DNA from 4 places in the Streptococcus sp. ST14 genome. Region 1 is predicted to be linked to each of the others. Evidence: predicted binding sites of a transcription regulator. Region 1 holds the regulator's gene; each other region holds the start of a gene.
The links. The regulator Rex, encoded in region 1, represses fermentation and respiration genes when NADH is low (regulators of the CRP and FNR family bind a similar motif). The targets are predictions, from matches to a motif close to TTGTGAANTANTTCACAA.
Positions count from the first base shown of each region.

Region 2: the regulator Rex is predicted to act here: its motif matches at 2,490-2,507, upstream of adhP (alcohol dehydrogenase AdhP).
Region 3: the regulator Rex is predicted to act here: its motif matches at 1,920-1,937, upstream of adhE (bifunctional acetaldehyde-CoA/alcohol dehydrogenase).
Region 4: the regulator Rex is predicted to act here: its motif matches at 3,340-3,357, upstream of ACIY19_RS02875 (formate/nitrite transporter family protein).

Region 1 is NZ_JBJUSF010000007.1:83,319-88,429, forward strand. Features, by position in the region: gene ACIY19_RS03965 (CYTH domain-containing protein) at 1-459, shown strand, start outside; gene ACIY19_RS03970 (ribose-phosphate diphosphokinase) at 571-1,530, shown strand; gene ACIY19_RS03975 (cysteine desulfurase family protein) at 1,540-2,655, shown strand; gene ACIY19_RS03980 (DUF1831 domain-containing protein) at 2,660-3,007, shown strand; gene ACIY19_RS03985 (DUF4649 family protein) at 3,014-3,229, shown strand; gene ACIY19_RS03990 (redox-sensing transcriptional repressor Rex) at 3,312-3,953, shown strand; gene ACIY19_RS03995 (gamma-glutamyl-gamma-aminobutyrate hydrolase family protein) at 3,969-4,658, shown strand; gene ACIY19_RS04000 (hypothetical protein) at 4,683-5,063, shown strand.
Region 2 is NZ_JBJUSF010000009.1:60,799-65,909, forward strand. Features, by position in the region: gene ACIY19_RS04695 (NCS2 family permease) at 1-1,379, opposite strand, end outside; gene ACIY19_RS04700 (Cof-type HAD-IIB family hydrolase) at 1,567-2,379, shown strand; gene adhP (alcohol dehydrogenase AdhP) at 2,604-3,623, shown strand; gene ACIY19_RS04710 (PTS sugar transporter subunit IIB) at 3,858-4,847, shown strand; gene ACIY19_RS04715 (PTS mannose/fructose/sorbose transporter subunit IIC) at 4,875-5,111, shown strand, end outside.
Region 3 is NZ_JBJUSF010000026.1:7,033-12,143, forward strand. Features, by position in the region: gene adhE (bifunctional acetaldehyde-CoA/alcohol dehydrogenase) at 1-1,886, opposite strand, end outside; gene ACIY19_RS08415 (MORN repeat-containing protein) at 2,182-2,595, opposite strand; gene ACIY19_RS08420 (low molecular weight protein-tyrosine-phosphatase) at 2,582-3,025, opposite strand; gene yajC (preprotein translocase subunit YajC) at 3,073-3,393, opposite strand; gene tkt (transketolase) at 3,522-5,111, opposite strand, start outside.
Region 4 is NZ_JBJUSF010000005.1:74,658-79,768, forward strand. Features, by position in the region: gene ACIY19_RS02865 (DUF2130 domain-containing protein) at 1-994, opposite strand, end outside; gene ACIY19_RS02870 (O-acetylhomoserine aminocarboxypropyltransferase/cysteine synthase family protein) at 1,089-2,369, opposite strand; gene ACIY19_RS02875 (formate/nitrite transporter family protein) at 2,520-3,317, opposite strand; gene ACIY19_RS02880 (class A sortase) at 3,517-4,272, opposite strand; gene gyrA (DNA gyrase subunit A) at 4,272-5,111, opposite strand, start outside.

The sequences.
Region 1 (5,111 bases):
GACACGCCAGATTTCCAATTGCGTGAAAAGAAGGTTGCCATGCGCATTCGCACCTTTTCAGATTGGGCGGAATTGACCTTAAAAGTGCCTCAAACTGTAGGAAATATGGAATACAACCAGAAACTAACTCTTCCAGAAGCTGAATCATACCTAGAAAAACAAAAACTACCTCAAGGGCTCGTTCTAGAGAAGCTCGCTAAGATTGGCATCGAAAGCCATGACTGGCTTGTTCTAGGCTGCCTTTCCACCCTTCGTTATGAAATGAAAACTGAGATTGGCTTAATGGCCTTAGATGAAAGTCACTACTTTGATCAGACGGACTATGAACTCGAGCTTGAAGTCACTGACCATGAAAAAGGGAAAGAAGATTTTCAGAGATTTTTAGATGAAAATCAGATAACTTATCAGAAAGCTCCATCAAAATTAATTCGTTTTATTAAAAGCATGAAAAAAAGCTGAAATAATCTCCTTTTTTTGGTAAAATAGAAAAGATAAAAATAAAAGAATCTGGCTTTGAAAAACAAAACTTTCTCAAAGAAGATTCACAAAGTTTACAGAGGACGGTCTATAATGTCAGATAGAAACAACATGAAACTTTTCACCCTAAACTCTAACCATGAAATCGCTCAAAAGATTGCTGATACAGTTGGTGTACCTCTCGGGAAATTATCCTCTCGTCAATTTTCTGACGGCGAAATCCAGGTCAACATTGAAGAAAGTGTCCGTGGTTACGACGTCTACATCATCCAGTCAACCAGCTACCCTGTTAGCAACCACTTGATGGAGTTGTTAATCATGGTTGACGCTTGTGTACGTGCAAGTGCTCATAGTATCAACGTTGTCCTCCCTTACTTTGGTTATGCGCGTCAGGATCGTATCGCTTCTTCTCGCGAACCCCTCACTGCAAAACTAGTTGCCAATATGCTTGTCAAAGCTGGTGTAAGCCGTGTTCTAACGCTTGACCTCCACGCTGTTCAGGTCCAAGGTTTCTTTGATATTCCTGTAGACAATCTTTATACTGTTCCTCTATTTGCTAAGCACTACTGTGATAAAGGACTTCTTGGTTCTGATGTTGTTGTTGTCAGTCCAAAGAACTCTGGTGTTAAACGTGCACGTAGTTTGGCTGAATACCTTGATGCTCCTATTGCTATCATTGACTACGCCCAAGACGATTCTGATCGTAACGAAGGCTATATCATTGGGGATGTTGAAGGCAAGAAGGCTATCTTGATTGACGATATCCTAAATACTGGTCGTACTTTCTCTGAAGCAGCCAAAATCGTTGAACGTGAAGGTGCAACTGAGATTTATGCAGTTTCTAGTCACGGTTTATTTGTTGAAGGTGCAGCAGACCTTCTTGACGCTACAAACATCAAAGAAATCCTTGTGACAGACTCAGTAGCAACCAAAGAAAGAACTCCAGAAAATGTATGCTACATTACTGCTAGCGAATTAATTGGTGATGCTATCGTCCGCATCCATGAAAGAAAACCAGTCAGCCCACTCTTTGCTTACAACAAAAAGAAATAAGGTGATTCTTTGATTTATTTGGACAATGCTGCTACGACTCCTATGTCAGCAGTAGCTATTTCTGAAATGACCAAGGTCATGCAAGAAACTCATGGTAATCCTTCTAGTATTCATAGTCATGGTCGGCAGGCTGGCAAACTCTTGCGAGAGGCTCGTCAGGACTTAGCCCACTTGCTAGGAACCAAACCTCAACATATCTTTTTCACGTCTGGCGGTACAGAAAGTAACAATACAGCCATTATCGGCTATTGTCTCCGTCATCAAAATCGTGGAAGACATATCATCACGACAGCTATTGAACACCATTCTGTACTTGAAACTATCGATTATCTGGTGCAACATTTTGGTTTTGAAGCAACTATCATCCAACCAGTAAATCAAGAGATAACTGCCCAGCAAATTCAAAAAGCCTTACGTGACGATACCATTCTCGTTTCCACCATGTATGCTAATAATGAAACAGGAAGTCTCTTACCTATCGCTGAGATTGGACGTATTTTAAAAGATCATCCTGCTGCATATCATGTAGATGCTGTTCAAGCTATTGGGAAAATTCCTATCCATCCAGAGGAGTTAGGAATTGATTTCCTCAGCGCTTCTGCCCACAAATTCCATGGACCAAAAGGAGTCGGATTTCTTTATGCTTCTTCCGCGGACTTTGATTCCTACCTTCACGGTGGAGACCAAGAACAAAAGAAACGGGCTGGAACAGAAAACCTCGCTGCCATTGTAGGTATGGTCTCTGCTCTCAAAGAGGATTTGAATGACCAAGTTGAGCATTACCAAAAACTAAGCGCACTTAAATCTATTTTTCTAAAAGAGATTTCCGATTTAGACTACTATCTCAATGAAAGTCAAGACCAACTGCCTTATGTTTTTAATATCGGTTTTCCTGGTCAGAAAAATGATTTACTTTTACTTCGGTTAGATCTTGAAGGAATTTCAATTTCTACCGGTTCGGCTTGTACTGCTGGTATTGTGCAAACCAGTCATGTACTTGAAGCATTTTATGGACCAGATTCACATCGATTGAAAGAATCTGTCCGTATCAGTCTCTCTCCTCTTAACACCGAGGATGAACTGATACAACTCGCACAAACCTTAAAAAATATTATTGGAGATTAATCTAATGGCATTCGAAAAAACCATTAAACTACAAAACTGCCGCTACGACTACACACTTAGCCCAACTGTCAAAAAGTTCACACTGAAAGATAATACTTTCTTTGAAACAAAAGTTGGAAACTTCGAACTGACTCGTTTGCTTGAGAAAGTACCCAACAGCGGTGAAGGTTTCAAGCTAAAAATCATCATCAACAAAGACCTTACAGGTGCTAAACTCAACATCACTGACAAGTCAGGCCTTCGTTTGGTTAATATCTTTAAATCAGAAGACCACCACATTCATCAGGAAAAATTCTACTTCCTCATGGACAGTTTAGTAGAACGCGGTATCTTCACTAAAGAAGAAAGATAATTGACTATGTATCGACTTACCTATCAAGATAACTATCACGTAGAACGTACACTTGAATATAAGGATTACGAAGAGCTTATGTTATCTCTATCAGGCTGTGTGACCCTACCTGATACTCTCCTAATCAGCTCCTTAACGCTGAATGATAAGGTGATTTATCAAGGATTGGTTGGCGATCTCTACCGTTTTCTATCACAAGCTCATTTTTCAGATAAAAACTAAGAAATTTCTTAGTTTTTTCTTGTTTTTGTTGATTTTTTCACAATGTTTCTATAAAATAGAAGAATAGAAAGGTTGTGATTTTGTGAAAGATAAACAGTCTGCTATTCCAAAAGCAACAGCAAAAAGACTCTCTCTTTACTACCGAATTTTCAAGCGATTTCATGCAGAAAAAATCGAACGTGCCAACTCCAAGCAAATTGCAGAGGCTATCGGTATCGATTCTGCGACCGTTCGTCGGGATTTTTCCTATTTTGGTGAACTAGGTCGTCGAGGTTTTGGTTACGATGTCAAAAAATTGATGAATTTTTTTGCTGACCTCCTAAATGATAACTCCATTACAAATGTTATGTTGGTTGGGATTGGAAATATGGGCCATGCCCTTCTCCACTACCGCTTCCATGAGCGTAACAAGATGAAAATTATCATGGCCTTTGACCTAGATGACCATCCAGAAGTTGGAAGCCAGACGCCTGATGGGATTCCAATCTATGGTATCTCTCAGATTAAAGAAAAAATCAAAGAAGCAGATGTCAAAACTGCTATCCTAACAGTTCCAAGTGTTAAATCACAAGAAGTTGCCAATCTTTTGGTTGATGCTGGTATAAAAGGTATTCTCAGCTTTTCCCCTGTTCACCTTCACCTCCCAAAAGATGTGGTCGTTCAGTATGTTGATTTGACAAGTGAACTCCAAACCCTCCTCTATTTTATGCGTAAAGAGGATTAGAAAGCGAAAGCATTTATGAAAAAACCAGTTATTGGGATTACAGGAAATGAAAAAACTCATCCAGATGATGACATCATGATGAGCTATGCAGCGAAGGGATTTATTGAAGGAGTCAAGGACGCTGGCGGAATTCCAATCATCCTACCGATTGGTGATCAAGAAATGGCTGCCTATTACATCAGTATCATTGATAAGCTCATCCTAACGGGTGGGCAAAATGTTGATCCAAAATACTATGGTGAACCAAAGGCTATTGATAGTGATGACTACCACCTTCAAAGAGATATTTTTGAACTAGCACTTATCAAAGAAGCGATTAAGCAAAAGAAGCCAATTTTCTCTGTTTGTCGGGGTACTCAACTTTTCAATGTCGCCATGGGAGGCACGCTTCACCAAGATATTGAGGATCATTGGCAGGACTGTTCAGCCGAATACACTACCCAACGCCTCGTAACGGAACCTGATACCATTCTCCGAGAAATCTATGGAGAAATCTCTCACATCAACTCCTTCCACCACCAGAGCATTAAAGATCTAGCCTCAAATCTTAAGGTTGTAGCACATGATCCTAAAGATGGAATCATTGAGGCTGTGACCACTACGGACGGCTTTCCTTATCTTGGTGTTCAATGGCATCCTGAATTTCTCTTTGAGAATCGCCCCAAAGATAAAATGCTATTTGACTATGTTGTTAACGAACTCTAGGACTTATAAATAGGTTATTAAATCATGAATGAAATTAAAATACCTTCTACTCATGAGATTTTGAGAGATATAGAAGCTTCCTTTTTCATATCTTATAAGAAAAAGGAAGCTAATCTTTTCTTATCAAACAATGAAAAAGAAATAAGTGTTTGCTTTCATCTTTCTAATCTCTATAGACTTTTAACAGCGGAAAGTTACCAATCTTTTTCTAAGAATAAAGAGAATTTCGATAAACTATCTCAAAAAGAAAAAGAAAAACAGCTGAAAGAAATGTCTAAAAAGGCAAAACTATTTTGTAAAAAGGCAGATGCCAAACTAAAAAGTAAATTTCATTCAAGTCTTTACTTTTACAGAGATATTCTTATTCATAAAAAAAGATATTATAAAATCGAAGATTTCAATTGATAAAGTCCGTATAATTGTGTAAAAGTAAAAAGGCCATATAACAGTCCT
Region 2 (5,111 bases), on a different contig from region 1:
TCCAAAATCCAAATCATCACGTGCACATCCTTGGCTTGACCTTTGACAAGTTTTGTCAAGGTGTATGTCAAGAAACCAACTGCGATCCCTTGAGTGATTGAGTAGCTGAATCCCATAAAGATAGAAGTAAAGAAGGCAGGAACTGCTTCTGACATATCATCCCAAGGAATATTTTTAAGATTAGACAGCATCATAATTCCGACGATAATCAAAATTGGTGCTGTTGCTGCTGAAGGAACAATAGCAAGAAGTGGGCTAAAGAAGCTAGATAGAGCAAAACAGATCGCAACCACTAGGGCTGTCAAACCAGTACGTCCACCAGCACCGATACCAGCCGCAGATTCAACATAGGTCGTAACGTTTGAAGTACCTGCAATGGCACCTACCGAAGTTGCCACCAAGTCAGAGTATAGAGCCTTGTCCAATTTAGCGGACTCATGGTTTTCCCCACTTGTCGCAACAATACCAACTTTTTCACCAGTACCGATAAGAGTACCGATTGTATCAAAAATATCCGTTAGTGAGAAGGCAAGAATAGCCATCAAGGTTTCTGGTAAACGCGAAGTGTTTGAAATCAAAGATCCTAAACCTTCTGAACCAAGAGCAGCACCAAACAAAGTTCCTAAATCATTAACCGCTGCTGAAAGATTGTTGCTAGCAAAGTCAATCCCTGATAATTTGACAACACCAACAGCAATGGCAAGCACAGTCGTTGTTAAAATAGAAAGAATGATTCCACCCTTGATGCCTTTAACAACAAAGAAAATGGTAATAGCCAAACCTGCAAGAGCTACCAATACGGCTGGAGTATTGAAGTCTACCAATCCTGGAACAGCTGCGGAGTTTGCAGTAAGTGCAGCTTGAGCCTTGTCTGCTCCTTCACCTGCTACCGTATAAGTACCTGGATCGATTGAGAATTTCAAGAGACCAGCATTCTTAATTCCAACATAGGCAAGGAAAACACCAATACCAGCCGAAATAGCTGAACGAAGTGTTGTTGGAATAGATTCGATGATCATTTTACGAACATTTGTTAAGGTAATAATCAGTGAAATAATTCCACAAATGAAGACCATACCAAGAGCCTCTTTCCAAGTATAGCCCATCCCAAATACAACTGTAAAGGTGAAGAAGGCATTTAGTCCCATACCTGGTGCTTGTGCGTACGGCAAATTAGCATAGAAAGCCATCATCAAAGTACCAACTACAGAACCGATAATCGTTGCCAAGAACACACCTTGAACAGGCATACCCGTTTGGGAAAGCATTTGAGGGTTTACAAAGAGAATATAACTCATTGCAAAGAATGTTGTTAAACCAGCAAGCACCTCTGTACGGACATCTGTCCCGTGCTCTTTTAGTTTAAATAGTTTGTCCATCTTTAATCTCCTTTTGTTTTTTACGAACAATATCAGTATTATATCATTTATCATTCACCTTTTCAATATGTTTGTTTGAATTATTTAATAAATCAAAGCAACTGTAGTTTTTGTTCTTGTCTGCTTTTCTTCCTTCTTTTTGATATAATAGTAGACATCTTATCTGGAAACGACTAGGAAGGTTTATATGACTAAAAAAATTATCGCAGTCGATTTGGACGGAACCCTGCTAAATAATGAAAGCAAGCTCTCCGATTTCACCAAAGAGACGATCAAAAAAATTTCAGAAAAAGGACACCATGTCATCATCACGACAGGCCGTCCGTATCGTATGTCAAAAGATTTTTACCGTGAACTAGGCTTAGACACTCCTATGATTAATTTCAACGGCTCCCTTACTCATTTACCAGACCAAGTTTGGGACTTTGAAAAGTGTTTGACGGTAGACAAAAAATATCTGCTAGACATGGTTCGACGTTCTGAGGACATTCAAGCCGATTTTATCGCTGGAGAATACCGTAAAAAATTCTACATCACAAATCCCAATGAAGAAATTGCCGATCCTAAACTATTTGGTGTAGAAGCTTTCCAGCCTGAAGATCAATTTCAGCCAGAGTTAGTAACCAAGGATCCTAACTGTATTCTGTTACAGACCAGAGCCAGTGACAAATATGCCTTGGCAAAAGAAATGAACGCCTTCTACCAGCATCAACTGTCTATCAATACCTGGGGAGGTCCGCTCAATATCCTTGAGTGTACCCCAAAAGGTGTCAATAAGGCCTTTGCTTTGGACTACTTGCTCAAGGTAATGAACCGCGACAAAAAAGATTTGATTGCTTTTGGAGATGAACACAATGATACCGAAATGCTCGCTTTTGCTGGGAAGGGCTATGCCATGAAAAATGCCAATCCAGAGCTACTCCCTTATGCAGATGAGCAAATTGCCCTGACCAATGACCAAGATGGAGTTGCCAAAACCCTGCAAGACTTATTCTTATAGCCCCTACTGACCAGCTTGCGAGCTGGTCTTTGTGCTCTTTTCACAGCCTCATCAACCAGTTAATCGATTGTTCTATTTTTTACCACCAAAACCTTGGAAAAGGCTTTCTTTTGTGATATACTTTACATATAAATACAAGAGAGCTCGTTACACTCGACTCTGTTGACACAAAATCAATCCAGTCCCGTTGTCCCTGTTCTCGGTCAATATAAAGGAGGATAGCTATGAAAGCTGTTGTTGTAAATCCAGAAAGCACTGGTGTTGCTGTTGAAGAAAAAGTACTCCGCCCACTTGAAACTGGGGAAGCACTTGTAGAAATTGAATACTGTGGTGTTTGCCACACTGACCTCCACGTTGCCCATGGCGACTTCGGTCAGGTACCAGGACGTGTCCTAGGTCACGAAGGTGTCGGTATCGTTAAAGAAATTGCCCCAGATGTGAAAAGCCTTAAAGTCGGTGACCGCGTCAGCGTTGCTTGGTTCTTTGAAGGATGTGGTACTTGCGAATACTGTACAACTGGTCGCGAAACCCTTTGCCGTACAGTGAAAAATGCCGGCTACTCAGTAGATGGTGGTATGGCTGAACAATGTATCGTAACTGCAGACTATGCTGTCAAAGTTCCTGACGGACTTGATCCAGCCCAAGCCTCTTCTATCACATGTGCTGGTGTAACAACCTATAAAGCCATTAAAGAAGCCAAAGTTGAACCAGGCCAATGGGTTGTTCTTTACGGCGCTGGTGGACTTGGTAACCTAGCTGTTCAATACGCTAAAAAAGTATTCAATGCTCATGTCATCGCAGTTGATATCAATAACGACAAACTTGCCCTTGCAAAAGAAGTAGGTGCTGACATTGTGATTAACGGCCTCGAAGTTGAAGATGTACCTGGACTCATCAAGGAAAAAACTGATGGAGGAGCTCATTCAGCGGTCGTAACTGCTGTATCTAAAGTTGCCTTCAACCAGGCTGTTGACTCAGTTCGTGCTGGTGGTCGCGTCGTCGCTGTTGGTCTTCCTTCTGAAATGATGGAACTCAGCATCGTGAAAACCGTTCTAGATGGAATCCAAGTCATCGGTTCTCTTGTTGGAACTCGTAAAGACTTGGAAGAAGCCTTCCAATTCGGTGCAGAAGGTTTGGTAGTTCCAGTTGTTCAAAAACGTCCAATAGAAGATGCCGTAGCCATTTTCGACGAAATGGAAAAAGGTCAAATCCAAGGACGTATGGTACTCGACTTCACCCACTAATCTAATAAAAATCTATTTTAAAAGTTGGAATACGCTTCCAACTTTTTTATATTAAATTTTTTAATAAGGATTCAAAAAAACGTCTCCAAAACTCAATATATCAATATTTTCAGATGTAATCTTTTTAATTATTTTATGATAAATAGTTGATTTTTAGATGAAAACGGTTTATACTTAAACAGTCTTAAAGTTTTCTTAAACGAAAACTAAAACAAAAAAGGAGGAATGACAATAATGAGTATCGGAATCATTATTGCGAGCCACGGCGAATTTGCTGCGGGTATTCATCAGTCAGGATCTATGATTTTTGGTGAACAAGAAAAGGTTCAAGTTGTAACCTTTATGCCAAACGAAGGTCCTGATGATCTATACGCTAAGTTTAATAACGCTGTTGCTGCATTTGACGCAGAAGATGAGGTTCTAGTTTTGGCTGACCTTTGGAGTGGATCTCCATTTAACCAAGCTAGTCGCGTGATGGGAGAAAATCCTGAGCGTAAGTTTGCCATCATCACAGGACTTAACTTACCGATGTTAATTCAAGCCTACACAGAGCGCCTGATGGACGCTGCTGCAGGTGTAGAAAAAGTCGCTGCTAATATTATTAAAGAAGCCAAAGATGGCATCAAAGCTCTTCCAGAAGAGTTAAATCCAGTTGAAGAAGTTGCAACTGCTGCAGCTGCTCCAGTTGCCCAAGCTGCTATCCCAGAAGGAACTGTTATCGGAGATGGAAAACTCAAGATTAACCTTGCCCGTCTTGACACTCGTCTCCTTCACGGTCAGGTTGCAACTGCTTGGACTCCAGATTCAAAAGCAGACCGTATTATCGTTGCTTCAGATAACGTTGCCAACGACGATCTTCGTAAAGAATTGATTAAACAAGCAGCTCCAAATAATGTCAGAGCCAATGTGGTTCCAATTCAAAAATTGATTGAGGTTTCAAAAGACCCACGCTTTGGAGAAACACATGCCCTTATCTTGTTTGAAACACCTCAAGATGCCCTTCGTGCAATCGAAGGTGGCGTGCCAATCAAGACTCTTAACGTTGGTTCTATGGCTCACTCAACAGGTAAAACATTGGTCAATACCGTTTTGTCTATGGACAAAGAAGATGTTGCTACATTTGAAAAAATGCGTGACTTGGGTGTTGAATTCGATGTCCGTAAAGTACCAAATGATTCTAAAAAAGATTTGTTTGACTTGATTAACAAAGCCAATGTCAAATAAGCCATTATTTATGAAAGGATTTTAAAGATGTCTATTATTTCTATGGTTTTAGTAGTCGTTGTAGCCTTCCTTGCAGGTCTTGAAGGCGTCCTCGACCAATTCCAATTTCACCAACCACTTGTAGCCTGTACCCTTATTGGGCTTGTAACAGGTCACTTGGAAGCAGGGATTATCCTCGGTGGATCGCTTCAAATGATTGCCCTTGGTTGGTCAAATATCGGTGCTGCTATCGCTCCTGATGCTGCACTTGCTTCTGTCGCTGCT
Region 3 (5,111 bases), on a different contig from region 1:
TTATCAGAGATAACGGCAAATGGTGTTACTTCTGAACCTGTACCTGAAGTTGTTGGGATACCGATGTACTTCGCTTTTTTACCAAGTGATGGGAAGCGGAAGGCACGTTTACGGATGTCCATGAATTTTTGAACCAAGTCACGGAAGTCGATTTGTGGTTGTTCGTAGAAGAGCCACATTACTTTCGCTGCATCCATTGGAGAACCACCACCAAGAGCGATGATTGTGTCTGGTTCAAATGCTCTCATTACTTCAGTACCACGTTCTACAGTTGTGATATCTGGGTCTGGTTCAACGTCTGAGAAGACTTGGACAGTTACACGGTTGCTGCGTTTGTTCAATTGGTCAATAATGCGTTGAACAAAACCAAGTTTTTCGATCGATTTGTCTGTAACAATCATAACGCGTTCAATATCTTCACATGTTTGAAGGTATTGGATAGAGTTGCGTTCGAAGTAAATTTTTGAAGGAACTTTAAACCATTGCATATTATTTCTACGTTTCCCTACTTTCTTGATGTTTAGAAGGTTGATCGCACTCACGTTATCACCGACTGAGTTGTGTCCATATGAACCACATCCAAGTGTCAATGATGGAATGAAGGCATTGTATACGTCCCCGATACCACCGAAAGTAGATGGAGAGTTCCAGATAATACGCATTGCTTTGATTTCTGTACCAAAGCGTTTAGCAAGAGCTTCGTCTTTTGTATGGATAGCTGCTGAGTGACCAAGTCCGTTAAACTCAACCATTTGACGAGCTTTTTTAAGACCGTCTTCTGTATCTTCAGCTTTTAGGACAGCGATAACTGGTGACAATTTCTCACGAGTCAATGGTTCTTTCGGTCCTACTTCTGCACATTCTGCCGCCAAGATGTTTGTTCCTTCTGGAACGCTAAATCCTGCTTGTTCAGCAATCCATGCTGCTGGTTTACCAACGATATTTGCATTTAGTTTAGCACCTGCACAGTTTTTGCTATTAGCTTTTACACCGAAACAGAATTCTTCAAGAAGTGCTTTTTCTTTCTTGTTTACAAAGTAAGTGTGATATGATTTAAATTCTTCTACAAATTCGTCATATACTTCTTTATCAATGATAACGGCTTGTTCTGATGCACAGACCATCCCATTATCAAATGATTTAGACATAACGATGTCATGAGCAGCTTGACGAAGGTCAGCAGATTTTTCTACATAGGCAGGAACGTTTCCGGCACCTACCCCAAGAGCTGGTTTTCCACATGAGTATGCAGCTTTAACCATAGCGTTCCCACCAGTTGCAAGAATAGTTGCAACACCTTCGTGGTTCATTAGCGCTCCAGTTGCTTCCATAGATGGCTTTGTAATCCATTGTACACAGTTTTCAGGTGCACCGGCTGCAATCGCTGCATCGCGAACGATTTGTGCTGCGTGTGCTGATGATTCTTGAGCTGATGGATGGAAAGCAAAAACGATTGGGTTGCGTGTCTTCAAAGCAATCAATGATTTGAAAATCGCTGTTGAAGTTGGGTTTGTTGTCGGAGTGACACCACAGATTACACCGACAGGTTCCGCAATCTTTGTCAAACCTGTAATTGGATCATCTTCAATAACTCCAACTGTCTTAACTCCACGCATATTGTTCACTACGTGTTCGCAGGCAAATAGGTTTTTTGTTGCCTTATCTTCAAATACCCCACGACCAGTTTCTTCAACTGCATGTTGTGTAAGGATACCGTGCGCGTCAAGTGCTGCAACCGAAGCTTTTGCCACGATATAGTCAACTTGCTCTTGGTTCAACTTGCGCATTTCATCAAGCGCAACCAAGGCTTTTTTCACGAGACCATCGACATGCTTTTCAGCAGCAAGTTGGTTTTCCTCTGGTGTTACTGTTTTTTTATCAGCCATATTATCCTCCATAGCCTTTAAGGATTTTATCCTTTGTTAATTTTTTCACAAGTTTATTATAACTCTTTTTTTATGCTTTGTAAACAGTTTCATAAGTATTTCACAAAGAATTTTTCCGAGATTGTGATTTTTTTCTCAATATAGCTGCGCAATAGAGTTTTGTCTGGACGATTGTGAAATTATGGAAAAAATTTTTTTATTTCACAAAGTTTTTCTAGTTAATAGTTAGTTATCGAATTCAAGCGCGGAAAGCGTTTTCTCCCTGGTTTTGAAAAATAGTCTCCTAACTTGGAGACTACTGTTTTTGCTGAAAAACGCCTTGTTTAAAGGTCCCTTCATAAACAACTTCTTGCTCTGTCGTCAACTTCCCTTGACCTTCAGCCTGGCCATTTACAAAATCACCTTCGTATTTCCAGCCATCTTTTGATTGGAAAGTCCCTTTTCCATTAAAGGCTCCATTATTGAAATCACCTGTATATTGGTCTCCATTTTCAAAGGTCAGGGTTCCTTGACCATTCATTTTCCCTCGTACCAAGGTGCCATCATAAATAAGAGCTCCACCATCAAGTGTCAGGACACCCTTTTTAGGCGTATTTAGCAGAAATACCGAAAGAGCACAGAGTACCATTACAACTACTGCAATAAGCTCTAACCTAGGACGAGTTAGGTAAACTCTACACTTCTCATAAAATTGTTTAAGCTTTTCCATTGTCACTCTCTTTTTCTAATCGATCTAGCCAGCTTTGACATCCACTTGTGATACGAGCATAGGTTTCCTCAAAATCTCTTGTATACCAAGGATCTGGGACATTTTCAGCCGCAAAAGAGTAGATCTTGTACTGTAGTTCCTGAGGACACATGTGACGCAGATCTGAAACGTTTGAAGCATCCATACCGATAATGTAATCAAACGATTCAAAGTCTTCCCTGCCAATCTGAAGCGATGTTTTATCTTTGTCATACGGGATCTGATATTGCTGGAAAATTCCTTGCGTTCCCTTATGAATCGGATTGCCATGTTCCCATGATGACGTTGCACGACTCTCAACGTGGTAATCGCTCGTCATGGACTTCATCACAAACTCTGCCATGGGGCTACGACAGATATTTCCTAGGCAAACAAATACTATTTTTTTCATCCCTTTTCCTCTCGTCTCATAGAAAAACGGGAGTGACAGGTCCCGTTTTATTCTTCGATTGCTCCGCCTTCGTCAACAACTGTTCCTTCTGGTGTCACAGCTTCTTTGAGTGGCAAAACGGTCTTAATAGCAGCCAATTCAAAAGTCAAATAAACGCCATCTACATCCAGTACGATTGTACCTTTCTCAGTATCTACTTCATCCACTGTTCCGTAGAGTCCACCGATTGTGATCACTTCATAGCCTTTTTGAAGCTTGTTCAAGCTTTCCATACGCTTTTGTGCTTGTTTCTTTTGAGAACGTTGCATAAAGAACATCAAGGCAAACATACCTACAAGCATGATCAAAAATGTTAAATTTGGACTAATATTTTCCATAGTATTTTCTCCTTTGTATTTTACATAGGACTACTATATCAAATTTCAGCTACTTTTACAAGATTGTGCCTTGTTTTTATGGTTATAAAAAATCAGAGTTTTCACTCTGATTTCTGCGATTATTTCAAGTTTTGAACGACTTTGACTAGATTTTCAACTGTAAATCCGTACTCTGCCAATACTTTTGGTGCTGGGGCAGATGCTCCAAAGGTATCAATACCGAGAACTGCACCATCAAGACCAACATACTTGTACCAGTTTTGAGTTGCACCCATTTCAACTGCAACACGACGGCGAACTGCATTTGGAAGGATTTCTTCCTTGTAAGCTGCATCTTGTGCGTCAAAGACATCTGTTGATGGCATGCTGACTACACGGACTTTTGCCCCTTGGCTAGCCAATTCTTTGGCAGCTGCGACCGCCAAATTCACCTCTGAACCTGTTGCAATCAAGATCGTATCAAAGTCTGCTGCATTTTCATAGACGACATAGGCACCTTTCGCAACTTTGTCAAAGTCTGTTCCCTCTTCGACAGTCAAGTTTTGACGTGTCAAGACAAGAGCAGTTGGTGTTTTTTCGCTTGTCACTGCAAGGTACCAAGCTGCTTGAGTTTCACGCGCATCTGCTGGGCGGAAAACATTGAGATTTGGCATAGCACGAAGACCTGCTAAGTGTTCAACTGGTTCGTGCGTTGGACCATCTTCCCCAACTGCGATTGAATCGTGGGTAAAGACATAAGTCACAGGAAGTCCTTGCAAGGCTGACAAGCGGACAGCTGCTTTCACATAGTCAGAGAAGACGAAGAAAGTACCACCGTATACACGAAGTCCACCGTGAAGGGCCATCCCGTTCAAGATTGTTCCCATTGCAAACTCACGAACACCAAACTGAATGTTGCGGTTCAAGCGATTAGCGTCGTCTTGAAGTCCGTCCGTTTTGATATAAGTCATGTTTGAGTGAGCGAGGTCAGCTGAACCACCTAAGAAAGTTGGCAATTTAGCAGCTACAACGTTCAAAGCATCCTGGCTTGAATTACGAGTTGCTTGAGAGAAACCATTTTCTAAGGCTGGGAAGTCTGCTGGAGTCACCTCAACTGGGTCACGTCCGTCGATGATGGCTTCTACTTCTGTAGCCAGTTCTGGATGAGCTTCTTTATAATCAGCAACTAATTTTGTCCAAGCTTGATAAGCTGATGCGCCACGGTCTGCAACATTTTCTTTGAAATCAGCATAAACTTCAGCTGGGATTTCAAATGGTTCATAGTCCCAACCGAGAGCTTGGCGAGTAGCCGCAGTTTCATCTGCTCCAAGAGGAGCACCGTGTACCGCATTGGTTCCTTGTTTGTTTGGAGAACCGTATCCAATAACAGTCTTCACTTCAATCAAAGATGGTTTGCCTGAAGCTTTAGCTGTTTCGATAGCAGCATGGATTGCTTCCAAGTCTGTTCCATCTTCAACCAAGGCTGTATGCCAACCGTAGGCATTGTAACGGTCACGAACACTTTCTGTAAAGGAATCTTTTGTCTCACCATCCAAGTTAATGTCATTTGAATCATAAAGAACCACCAACTTGTCAAGCTTTTGCAAGCCTGCATATGAAGCCGCCTCACTTGAGACACCTTCCATCAAATCTCCGTCTCCACAGATCACATAAGTATAGTGGTCAAAGATATTGAAGCCTTCGCGGTTATACTTCGCTGCAAGGAAGCG
Region 4 (5,111 bases), on a different contig from region 1:
CTAAGGTCAACTCTTGCTTGTATTTCAAAGAATTAAGAGCCGCATTTCGCAGGAGACCAATCAACTGGATGAAGAACTGGGGACGGACGACATACATCTTTTCATATTCGTGGCTGACATCCACGATACCGGTGTTGAAGTAGTCATTATCCGCCTCAAGCATAGTCACTAAAACCGCATACTCGCAGTTCTTTTCCCGACGGTCCTTGTCCAATTCCTTGTAAAAATCTGCATTCTTATGCTTCTTCTCCGTCCCATCCGCTTCGTTTTTCATTTCAAACATGATGGAAATGAATTCTAGACCATTTTCATCAAAATCACGGAAGATAAAGTCCCCCTTAGATCCTCGCGCAGAGACCTTGTTATCCTTCTCAAAGTAGGCATTTGGAAAGGCAAAACTGCGAACCTTATTGAACTCACTCTCCGCATACTGTTCCAGACTTTCCCCGATAGCTTTTGTGGATTGTTGGGCTTTGAAATTCTTGTAAAATTCGACTTGTTCACTAGCAGCCTTGAGCTGGGCTTCGTAATTTTGCTTGACTGAGGCCAGAGACAACTCATTTTCCTTTTCTTGCAAAAGGAGCTGATTTTTAACTTGATCCCGTTCTTTTTCTAGGTCAGAAAGGGTCTTTTGCAGTTGATTTTCATGCTCCAAACGCAAGGTAGCCAGTTGGTTTTCCAAGGCCTGCACTTCCTTGTCCTTAGCTAATAAAGCCTCATGGCTTGTCTGTTCAACTTCTTTCTTGGCCAACTCTTTCTCTGTATCAAAGTTTTGGATTTGACTCTGCAATTGCGCAATTTCTTGGTCTTTTTGAGCTAGTTTAGACTGTTGCTCATTCATAGCCTTCTGCTCAGCTAAGGCCAGCTCCTGCTTCATTCGATCGTGCAATTCCTTATCAAACTCAGCCGTTCTCACTTGGGATAAAAGTTCAGCATACTGACTCTCATTTACTGTAAAGACTTCCCCACAGTTGGGGCATTTGATTTCGTTCATAACTTTCCTCTTTCTAGACTTCTGTAACCATTATATCATGCTTGAGGGAAAATCAAAAACAGTGAGTCGAAACCCACTGTTTATATCTGTTACTTTAAATTTTTTCCAAGGCCAAACGCAAATCTTCAATCAAATCCTCTACATTTTCAAGACCGATCGACAAGCGGATTTGGTTTGGTGTTACACCTGCTGCTTCTAGATCTTTTTCTGACAACTGACCGTGAGTGGTTGTCGCAGGATGGACAACAAGAGATTTTGCATCTGCCACGTTTGCAAGGTCAGAGAAGATTTCCAAATTATCAATAACCTTGCGAGCTTCTGCCTCTCCGCCTTTAACATGGAAGGTAAAGATTGAACCAACACCTTTTGGCAAATATTTCTCAGCCAAGTCATGGTAAGGACTGTCAGCAAGTTTTGGATAATTTACCTTCTCTACCTTAGGATGGTTGACAAGGAAATCAACAATTTTCTCAGCATTTTGCACATGGCGTTCGACACGAAGAGATAGCGTTTCAAGCCCTTGGAGCAAGAGAAAGGCATTAAATGGTGACAAGGCAGCACCTGTATCACGGAGCAATTGAACACGAACAGCGATAATAAAGGCTGCTGCACCCACATCACGAGTATAGCTCAAGTTATGGTAACTTGGGTCTTCCTCAACAAATTGAGGGAAGTTCCCTGAAGCCTTCCAGTCAAAACGACCACTATCGACAATCACTCCTCCAATAGTCGTACCATGTCCACCGATAAACTTAGTTGCTGAGTGAATGGCAATATCTACACCGTGAGAGAAGACGTTAATCAAATATGGTGCGGCAAAAGTGTTGTCCGAAACGAGAGGAATCTGGTGTTTATGCGCAATCTCAGCCAATTTTTCTAAGTCAGGAATGTTAATCAAGGGATTCCCCAAGGTTTCAATCAAGACAAGCTTGGTATTGTCATTGATAGCTGCTTCCACTTCTTCCAAATTATCCACATCCACAAAGGTAGTTGTGATCCCATAACGAGGAAGGGTTTCCTTCAAGAGGTTGAAGGTCCCACCGTAAATAGTTGACGCAGCCACCACATGGTCACCTGCGTGAGCAAGCGCCAAAATAGTGTAGGTTACAGCAGCCATACCTGATGCTGTCGCTAGTGCCCCAACACCACCTTCAAGAGCAGCTATTCTTTCTTCAAATGCCGCTGTTGTAGGGTTGGTAATACGAGTATAAATGTTCCCTGGTTTTCTCAAGGCAAACAAATCGGCACCTTCTTGCGTGTCATCAAAAACGAAGGATGTTGTTTGATAAATCGGTACTGCACGAGACTTAGTTGCTGGATCAACTACTTGCCCAGCATGTAATTGTAGAGTTTCAAATTTAAAATCACGAGTCATAAGACGACCTCCAAATAGCTTCATTAGGGATATTGTATCATCTTGGGCTAGTCTTTTCCAATACCGTTTTTCTATATTTTGATATAAGGAACAACTATGACTAGTCTTACGTCTCAAACAAAAAAGCACGATTCACTCGTGCTCATTTCTTTAATCGACATAAGTATCTTCGTTTTTATTGAGGAAGGCGTATGGTAAGCCCATCAAGAGACCTCCTCCGATAAAGTTCCCGATAAAGGTTACACCCCAGTGACGAAGAATATTAGGTATGTCAAAGTTAGCAATTGAATCTGCTGCAACACTAAACTTAACAATCGCAAAAGAAGCAAAGTTCGCAGCAATGTGTTCGTTTGTTAAGAATACAAACATGTAAATTGCTGACAAAACAAGCCAAAGTTTGGCTCCACCGTCTTTCACCAAAACAAATGAAAGAATAGCAATGTTTACAAAGATATTGGCTAAAATACCTTCAAGCAAGACTAGCTCATTGGAACGGCCTAACTTCATCTCTACAACCCCTGAAATGAAGCTATCATGTGTTAGATTTGCATAGGCTGCCGAATGAGCAAAGCCCCAACCTGCTATCAAAGCTCCGATGAGATTGAAGAAGGTACAGTAAAGCAAAATCTCAGCTGTTTTTCTCCAAGAGATTTTTTTCAAGAAACTACCAGCTGTCAAAAACATCATATTTGAAGTTACCAGCTCAGCATTCAAGAAAACAATGTAGGCCAATCCCCAAGCAAAAACGAATGGGAAGAGGAAGCGACCACTGCCTGGTGCGATTTTATTTATCAAGTCAGCACCAACTGCACCTGCAGCCGTACTAAATGTCATAAAAGCACCTGCAAACATGGAACGAATCGCATACTTAAACTTGCTTTGGCTATAAAGACTTTCTTTCTTCTTGCAAGCAAATTCAATCTTTGAAATAAATTCTGAAGAGACCATAAAAAAACTCCTAAACTTTTATTTGTGATAATTATAACATAATTCTTGTTTTCTAGAAAGCGTTTTCCGTAAATTTCTAAAATATTTATCTTAAAAATCTTTATCCTAAGCCTTCTTATCCTTTTTCATAAGAACTATTTTGATTCTATTTTGTTAACATAAAAACCAGTGAAATAGCACTTCACTGGTTCATTCATTCTTAATAACGTTGTCTATACGGTTGATTAAAGGCCTTCAAAATATCCTCAGAAGTCTCAGAATAAGCTTTTGATTCTTTAAAGATTCCTTTGACGATTATACGCTCGGTCGCATTATAATCAACACAGGTAACCAAAGTAATCTCTTTTACGCCATCACGATCTTCGATTTCATCTACACGGTCTGGTGTAACACGTTTTACTTCTGTAATCTCATAAGTATAAACTTTATCCTTATCCGTCAGGTAAATTTTCATACCCGCTTTGGCATTGACCAAAGGTGAGAAGAGCATTTGACTGGCATTTTCAGCAGTAAAGATATGGTGACTGGCTAGAGAATAGTTCCCTTCTCCCATTTTTTGATCTGGTTTCATGGTCCCTGCTCCGTAGAACAAGTTTACATTATCCAACCCTTTGAAAATAGGGAGGTTAATCTCCACCTCAGGAATAGCGATACCTCCAATAACAGGAAGTTTCTGAGCATCCCATTGTGAAGCCAATACAGCTTCAGATGAAATAGACTTAACAGAGTCAAAATCAAAATTTCCCTCGGATTTTAGGTTTTCATCTATATTTTCCTTAGTGACTTGATTGACTTGGTATTTATTGGTATTCCATACCAAAAAGATATCGCGAATCTTTGAATTAAAAATCAAGGCTAAGGAAAGAAGAATTAAGAAACCCGCTAAAATATTGATAAATAGATTTCTGCGCTTATTTTTCTTACTCTTTTTATTTTTCGTTTTTTTATGAGACATTATGCTTCACCTTCTGTTTCAATTTCAGTCCCAACTTCTTCTTTTTCTGCCGCAGCAACCGTTGTAAAGGTTACAATCTTAGCATCCTGATCTAGACGCATCACCTTAACTCCCATAGTTGAGCGTCCCGTTTGTGAAATATTGGCAACATTTGTACGGATCATGACACCTGTATCTGTGATAATCATCAGGTCTTCATCCCCCTTAACAGTGAGGAGACCTGCCAGAGGACCATTCTTCTCAGCAACATTGGCTGTCTTCATCCCTTTACCACCACGGCCTTTGGTAGGATATTCCGTAGCAAGTGTACGTTTACCGTATCCTTTTTCAGTAATGATAAGAACTTCGTCTTGATTTGTAATCACGCTAGCACCAACTACTGTGTCTCCATCACGAAGATTGACCCCTCGAACACCTGTCGCGATACGACTCATGCCACGAACAGCTGATTGATTAAAGCGAACAGCATAACCATACTTGGTACCAATGATAATATCCGTATCTTCTTCTGTCAGCAAGACATTGATTAATTCATCCTCATCCTTGAGATTCAAGGCTTTAAGTCCATTTTGACGAATATTTGCAAATTCTTTGACACTGGTTCTCTTCACGACACCGTGACGAGTTGTAAAGAAGAGATAGGCGTCATCACTACGTTCAGACTCAACGTTGATGATGGTCTGAATGCTCTCACCTTCGTCCAACTTCAATAGATTGACAACTGGCAAGCCCTTGGCTGTACGACCATATTCTGGGATTTCATAACCTTTTAGTCGGTATACGCGTCCTTTATTGGTAAAGAAGAGCAGATGATCATGGGTGCTAGTTGAAACCAACTC